DNA from 2 places in the Saccharopolyspora sp. NPDC045839 genome. Region 1 is predicted to be linked to the other one. Evidence: riboswitches for the same ligand, from Rfam matches in the RefSeq annotation. Region 1 holds a riboswitch; the other holds the start of a gene.
The links. A riboswitch is a leader RNA that binds a small molecule or an ion and turns the genes downstream of it on or off. The one in region 1 is predicted to bind cobalamin.
Positions count from the first base shown of each region.

Region 1 (3,815 bases):
CAGATCTGGCTGCGGATCGCGGGCAGCTTCGCCGGGTCCATCGCGGAGATGTTGGCGTGCTCGTCGAGGAGCTGTTCCAGCCGGGCGATGTCGCCGTAGCTCTCCGCGCGGGCCATCGGCGGCACGAGGTGGTCGACCAGGGTGGCGTGCACCCGGCGCTTGGCCTGGGTGCCCTCGCCGGGGTCGTTGACCAGGAACGGGTAGATCAGCGGGAGGTCGGCGATCGCGGCGTCCGGGGCGCACGAGGCGGACATGCCCGCCGTCTTCCCCGGCAGCCATTCGAGGTTGCCGTGCTTGCCCAGGTGCACCATGGCGTGGGCGCCGAACTCGTCGATCAGCCAGCGGTAGGCCGCCAGGTAGTGGTGGCTCGGCGGCAGGTCCGGGTCGTGGTAGATCGCGATCGGGTTCTCGCCGAACCCGCGCGGCGGCTGCACCATGAGCACGACGTTGCCCGCGCGGACGGCGGCGAGCACGATCTCGCCTTCCGGGTCCTGGGAGCGGTCGACGAACAGCTCACCCGGCGGCGGTCCCCAGTGCTGCTCGATCGCGGTGCGCAGGTCCTCGGGCAGCGTCGCGAACCAGCTCGCGTACCGGCGCGCGGGGATGCGGACCGGGTTGCCGCTGAGCTGCTCCTCGGACAGCCAGTCGCGGTCCTGGCCACCGGCGGCGATCAGCGCGTGGATCAGCGCATCGCCGTCCTGGTCCGCGACGCCGGGCAGCGCGTCGGGGCCGTCCTCGGGGCCGATGTCGTAGCCCTGCTCGCGCAGCGCCCGCAGCAGGCGGACCGCGCTGACCGGCGTGTCCAGGCCGACGGCGTTGCCGATCCGGGAGTGCTTGGTCGGGTAGGCCGACAGCATCAGCGCCAGCCGCTTGTCCTGCGGCGGCACGTGCCGCAAAGTCGCGTGCCGGACCGCGATGCCGGCGACCCGGGCCGCCCGTTCGCGGTCGGCCACGTAGACCGGCAGCCCCTCGGCGTCGTTCTCCTTGAAGGAGAAGGGCACGGTGATCAGGCGGCCGTCGAACTCGGGCACGGCGACCTGCGTGGCCATGTCCAGCGGCGACAGGCCCTCGTCGTTGTCCTCCCAGGCCTCGCGGGAGCTGGTCAGGCACAGCCCCTGCAGGATCGGGATGTCGAGTTCGGCGAGTGCGCCGACGTCCCACGCCTCGTCGTCACCGCCGGCGGAGGCCGTGGCGGGCTTCGTGCCGCCCGCGGCGAGCACGGTGACGACCAGCGCGTCCGCCCGGCCGAGCTGTTCCAGCAGCTGCGGGTCGGGGGCCCGCAGGGAGGCGCAGAACAGCGGCAGGGCCTGGCCACCGGCGTCTTCGATGGCCTCGCACAGCGTGTTCGCGAACGCGGTGTTGCCCGCCATGTGGTGCGCGCGGTAGTAGAGCACGGCGACGGTCGGGCCCTCGGTGCGCCGCGGGGTCCGTTCCAGCACGCCCCAGGTCGGCGTCTCCGCCGGCGGTTCGAAGCCGTGCCCGGTGAGCAGGATCGTGTCGGACAGGAAGCGGTGCAGCTGAGCCAGGTTGTCCGGGCCGCCGTGGGCGAGGTAGCGGTGCGCCTCGGCGCACACCCCGCCCGGCACGGTGGAGCATTCCATCAGTTCCGCGTCCGGCGCCTGTTCGCCGCCGAGCACGATCACCGGGCGCGGGCCCGCGAGCAGCGCGTCCAGGCCCTCTTCCCAGGCCCGGCGGCCGCCGAGCAGCCGCACGACGACGAGGTCGACGTCCTCCAGCAGCGGGGGCAGGTCGTCCACGCCCAGCCGTGCCGGGTTGCCGAGCCGGTACTCGGCGTCGGCGGCCCGCGCGCTGAGCAGATCGGTGTCCGAAGTGGACAGAAGTAGGATCATGCGGATCGCTCCTCGGCGTGGCGGCCGGCGTCGCGGGACCTGGGCGCGCGTGCGCAGTGCATGACGGCACCTCCCTCGGGGTCCTCGCCCCGGTTCGTAGGTCGCGGCGACCGGAGTCTCCTGGCTCCCGGATCAGCGCTCGCTCCGTCTTCCCGTCCAGTTAGGACAGTGACTTCCCTGGAGTCCGCTCCCCGGTGACAGTGGCGGGACCGCGCCGGATTCGCACCGGCTTCCTCCACCGTCGCCGCTGAATGCTGCGACCACTCTTCGCAACGGGGCGATCTTACGTCAAGCGGCGCGGGCATGACGCACGTCGCACCGCGCTTGTTTTGCGTCCGCAACTACCTGGGTCCGTAGTATCAGCCGGGTGTTGCACAGAGCCAGACCAGAACGGGACGCGTGTCCCGGCGCGCTGCGGGTGCACGAGGCAGCCGACGGCGGACTGGCCCGCATCCGAGTCCCGGGCGGCGTGCTCACGCCGCCCCAGGCCCGGGCGATCGCGGCGGCCGCGGCGCTCGGCGACGGCGGCGCGGAGCTCACCTCGCGGGCGAACGTGCAGGTGCGCGGACTGCCCGCGGGAGCGGAGGAGGAACTCGCCGCCGGGCTACGGACGGCGGGGCTGCTGCCGTCGGCAACGCACGAGCGGGTCCGCAACATCATCGGCTCGCCCTCGGCGGACGGCCGCGAGCTGGTCGACGTGCGGGCGGTGGCCCGGGAACTCGACGCGGCGCTCTGCGCGACGCCATCGCTGGCGGAGCTGCCCGGACGCTTCCTGTTCGCCGTCGACGACGGCAGCGCGGACGTCATCTCGCTCGGCGCCGATGTCGGCCTGCTCGCGGAGCGCGCCGACACCCTGGCGCTGGTGCTCGCCGGCGTGGATTCCGGAGTGCGATCGACCCCGGACCAGGCCGCCGGCGTCGCCATCGCCGCGGCGGAGGCGTTCCTGGCGGAGAAGGCCGAGCAAGGGCGCTCGGCCTGGCGGCTGGCCGAACTCGACGATGGTGCGCGCCGGATCGCCGAACGCCTCGGCGCCGTCCCGGCCGGGCCACTGCCGGCGAACCAGCCGGCGACGCATTCGCAGGTCGGCGCGGTGGAACGGCCCGGCGGAACGGTCGCGGTGGTGGCCGGGGCACCACTGGGCCGCCTGTCGCGGGACCAGCTGGATATCATCACCGCCGCGTCCGACGCCGCGGGCGAACTTCGCCTGACGCCGTGGCGGACCGTCGTCCTGCCCGGCTTGCGGCCGGACGAAGCCGGTCGGTGGCTCTCCGGCCTCGGCGCGCACGGCCTGCTCGTCGATCCGTCCTCGGCCGGTGCCGGGGTGACCGCGTGCGCCGGTCGTCCCGGCTGTGCGAAGGCGCGGGCTGATGTCCGCGAAGACGCCCGGCGCGCGGTGCGAGCCCCGTCCGGCGGCGCTCTGCCGGTGCATTGGTCGGGTTGCGAACGGCGCTGCGGCCGACCGCAGGGGCGCGTCGTGGAAGTGCTGGCGACCGGTGCCGGCTACGAGGTCGGTCTCGACGGCGAGACGCGGGCATCCGGCGCCGATGTCGACCAGGTATCCGCCGCGCTCGTCGCGGCACGGAGGACAGTGTGAACGAGAACAACGGGGCGACCCGCTATCGCGGGGTGCCCGAATACGTCCGGGAAGGGGCGGAGATCTACCGCCGCTCCTTCGCCACGATCCGCGCGGAAGCCGCCCTGAGCGGCCTGCCGCCGGAGGTGGCCGGGGTAGCGGTGCGGATGATCCACGCCTGCGGCATGGTCGACCTGGTCGACGACCTGGCGTACTCGGCGGACGCGGTGCTCAACGCGCGCGCGGCCCTCCGCGCCGGTGCGCCGGTGCTGTGCGACGCCGCGATGGTCGCCGCCGGCGTGACCCGGCGCCGCCTGCCCGCGGACAACGACGTGATCTGCACGCTGTCCGACGATCGGGTCCCGGACCTGGCTCGCGAGCTGGGCACGACG
Region 1 covers NZ_JBWKKH010000007.1:191,378-195,192, reverse strand. Annotated here, with positions in the region: gene cobN (cobaltochelatase subunit CobN) at 1-1,850, opposite strand, end outside; cobalamin riboswitch at 1,945-2,131, opposite strand; gene cobG (precorrin-3B synthase) at 2,218-3,444, shown strand; gene AC07EQ_RS12935 (precorrin-8X methylmutase) at 3,477-3,815, shown strand, end outside.

Region 2 (3,815 bases), on a different contig from region 1:
CGCTCCAGCTGCGCATGGCGGCGAACTCCGCGAGCACCTTGGTCAACCAGCTCACCCGGGTCGGCCTGCTGCGCCGCGAGACAGATCCGGTCGATCGCCGCGCGGTCCGGCTGCACCTGACCGACGCCGCCACGGACCGGGTGGCCGCCTGGCGGCAGGCGCGGACCCGCCTGGTCGGCGACGCCCTCGCCGAGCTGTCCGCGGCGGATCAGAAGGCGGTCGGCGATGCCCTGCGCGGGTTGCGCGCATTGGTCCTCGCGTTGGAAGGAGGTGGCGTCGATGACCGGGGTGGCGGTGCGGTGCCGGGGCCTGCGGCAGTCGTTCGGCGAGCAGGTCGCGGTCGACGGGATTGACCTGGACGTCCGGGCCGGCGAGGTGTTCGGGCTGCTGGGTCCCAACGGCGCGGGCAAGACCACCACGATCCGGGCGATCACCACGCTGCTGCCCACCGCGGCGGGCGTGGTCGAGATCTTCGGGGTCGACGCGGCACGCCACAAGCTGGCGGCGCGTCGGCTGATCGGCTATGTGCCGCAACAGCTTTCGGCCGACGGGGCGCTGACCGGGCGGGAGAACGTCGCGCTGTTCGCCCGCCTCTTCGACGTTCCGCGCGCGCAGCGGCGCTCCGCGGTGCGCGCCGCGTTGGGCGCCGTCGGGCTCGCCACCGTCGCCGAACGCTTGGCCGGCACCTACTCGGGCGGCATGGTGCGCCGCCTCGAACTCGCGCAGGCGCTGGTCAGCGGGCCGAGGCTGCTGGTGCTGGACGAGCCGACGATCGGTCTGGACCCCATCGGCCGGGAGGGCGTGTGGGAGCGGATCGCCCGGATCCGCGCCGAGACCGGGATGACCGTGCTGGTCACGACGCACTACATGGACGAGGCCGACCAGCACTGCGAGCGGATCGCCCTGATGCACCGCGGGCGGATCCGGGCGCGGGGAACCCCCGCCGAGCTCAAGGCGGCCGTGGGACCGGACGCCACGCTGGACGACGTCTTCCGGACGATCACCGACGACACCTTCGAGGAAACGGGAGAAGGGATGCGAGATGTCCGCGCGACTCGACGCACCTCCGGCCGCCTCGGTTGAACCGGTGCGGCGCAGCCCGCCGGGCCTGGTGGCGGCGCGGGTGGCGGCGATGTGCCTGGTGGAGCTGCAGAAGCTGCGGCACGACCGGGCCGAGCTGCTCACCAGGGCCGTGCAGCCCGCGCTGTGGCTGCTGATCTTCGGCCAGGTGTTCACCGGGCTGCGCGCGATCCCCACCGGGAACGTCCCCTACCTCGACTTCCTCGCGCCGGGCATCCTCGCGCAGTCGGCGCTGTTCATCGCGATCTTCTACGGCATCCAGATCATCTGGGAGCGGGATGCGGGAGTGCTGGCGAAGCTGCTGGTCACGCCCACGCCGCGAGTCGCCCTGGTGACCGGCAAGGCATTCGCCGCCGGGGTGCGCGCGCTGGTGCAGGCGCTCGTGGTGCTGGTGCTGGCGGCGCTGCTCGGCGTCGGCCTCACCACGAACCCGGTGAACCTGCTCGCGATGGGCGCCGTGGTGGTCCTCGGTTCGGTCTTCTTCTGCTGCCTGTCCATCACGATCGCCGGGCTGGTGCTGTCCCGGGACCGGCTGATGGGCATCGGGCAGGCGATCACCATGCCGCTGTTCTTCGCCTCCAACGCCCTGTACCCGGTCGACCTGATGCCGGGGTGGCTGAAGGCGGTCAACTACGCGAACCCGCTCAGCTACGAGGTCGACGCCCTGCGCGGACTGCTGATCGGCACGCCCGCGCACCTGGCGCTGGACTTCGGCGTCCTGGTCGTCGCCGCCGGCGTCATGATCGGCATCGCCGCAGCCCTGCTCGGGCGCTTGGCGCGCTGAGCGGACATGGCGTGATCAGCGGCGATCGAACGTCTACTGAGGACGACACGAGCGGCCGCAGGGACAGGCGTTCGCCCCGGCGTCGAGGTGATCTTGCCTGGGGTGTCTTGACACCCGGCCCGCCGGGTGCAAGCGTCAGCGTCGATGTTCATGCGACGGCGCGCAGGAAGCCGGTGTGAATCCGGCACGGTCCCGCCACTGTGAATGGGGAGCTACCGCCACCGATGCCACTGCCGCACCTAGCGGTGGGAAGGCGCGCGGGTAGCGATGATCCACGAGTCAGGAGACTGACGCCGTCGTACCGATTCGTACGGGGTCGCGGAGCCCCGGAGGAGGTACTGAAGGTGCAGCACCGCGCCGCGCGCGTCGTCGCCACCCACCCCTGCCACCACACCCGGCCCGACCGGGCCCGATCCCGCAAGGCGTGCCGAACCAGCAGGTAGGAAGCACGAACTACGTCCCGTTCGTCCGCTGACACCTGCGTGGAGACACCTTGCTTCCCCCTGGCAACTCCGCGTGCCCCGCAACGCATGCGGCGCTGCGTTCGCAGATCGAACGCGTGCGCGCTGCGGACCCGGCACGCCCCGACGAGGCACGCCTGGCAAACGCGACCGCCTCCGTCGCCTTCATGACCGTCCAAAGTGCACACCACGTCGGAAGATCCGCCGGCTATCGCAATTCCGTGCTCAGCGTGCGGGTCGGCAGCGCGGTCGGCTCGTGCGCCGTGGAGCCCGGCGAGCTCGACTCGCCGGCGATGCACGACCTGGTGGGCAGCACCGTCGCCGACCTGCTGGCGCATCCCGAACCCGCCGTCCGGGTCGCCGTGCTCGACGCCTACCTGGCGTCGCTGACCCCGCACGACGAGCACCCGCGATCCCGCACGGTGCACATCCCGCCGGGCACCTCGCTGGCGAAGTCGATGACCCGCGCACGCGCCGTGGCCGGGCTCGTTCCGCCGGCCGGCGGTCGCGTCGCGGTGATCGGCGTCGTGAACTCCCTGCTCGCCGCCCTCCTCGAGCGCGGTCTTCGCCCGGTTCCCTGCGACCTGAAGGGCGGGCGCACTGAGTGGGGCGAGCCGATCGTCCGGGACCACCGGGAAGCGATCGCCGGATCGCAGGCCGTGCTGGCCTCCGGAATGGTGCTCGGCAACGGCACGTTCGACGAGATCGCGGGGCTGTGCCGCGAACGCGGGCTGCCGCTGGTGATGTTCGCGCAGACCGGGAGCGCGGTGCTCCGCGAGATGGTCGGCACCGAAGTGCACGCGCTGTCCGCGGAGCCGTACCCGTTCTTCTGGCTGACCGGCGGCCACACCGAGATCCACCTGCACACCGCCGACCCGGGCGAGCTGCCGTGACCGCCACCTGGACGTCCTGGACCGACGGCGGCCCGAAGTGCCGTTCCGCGCTGGAACTCATCGGCAACACCCCCGTGCTGCGCATCGGAACGCCGCTCGCCCACCCCCACCCCGGTTTCTGGGCGAAGCTCGAAGGATTCGCCCCGGGCGGCATGAAGGCCCGGGCCGCTCTGTCCCTGATCCAGGGCGCCCGGCGGCGCGGCGAGCTGCGGCCCGGCGCCGCGATCGTCGAATCGAGCAGCGGAACGCTCGCGATCGGCCTGGCCTGCGTCGGTTCGGCGCTCGGGCATCCGGTCGTGGTGGTGGCCGACCGGGAGATCGACGGCATGACGAGGACGTTGTTGCGCGCGCACGGCGCACGGGTGGAGATCGTGCAGCAGCCGCATCCCACGGGCGGCTGGCAGCGGGCGCGGCGGGACCGGGTGGCCGAGCTGCTCGCGCAGCTGCCCGGCGCCTACTGGCCCGATCAGTACAACAACCCGGACAACCCGGCCGGATACCTCGCCCTGGGACGGGAGCTCACGCACCAGTTCGAGCACCTGGACGCGGTGGTGTGCAGCGTCGGCACCGGCGGGCACAGCGCCGGGATCGCATCGG
Region 2 covers NZ_JBWKKH010000044.1:66,009-69,823, reverse strand. Annotated here, with positions in the region: gene AC07EQ_RS38575 (MarR family winged helix-turn-helix transcriptional regulator) at 1-353, shown strand, start outside; gene AC07EQ_RS38570 (ABC transporter ATP-binding protein) at 280-1,083, shown strand; gene AC07EQ_RS38565 (ABC transporter permease) at 1,043-1,864, shown strand; cobalamin riboswitch at 2,004-2,176, shown strand; gene AC07EQ_RS38560 (hypothetical protein) at 2,547-3,218, shown strand; gene AC07EQ_RS38555 (PLP-dependent cysteine synthase family protein) at 3,215-3,815, shown strand, end outside.
Region 2: it holds a riboswitch for cobalamin, as region 1 does, so the genes downstream of both, AC07EQ_RS38560 (hypothetical protein) here and cobN (cobaltochelatase subunit CobN) in region 1, are expected to answer to the same signal.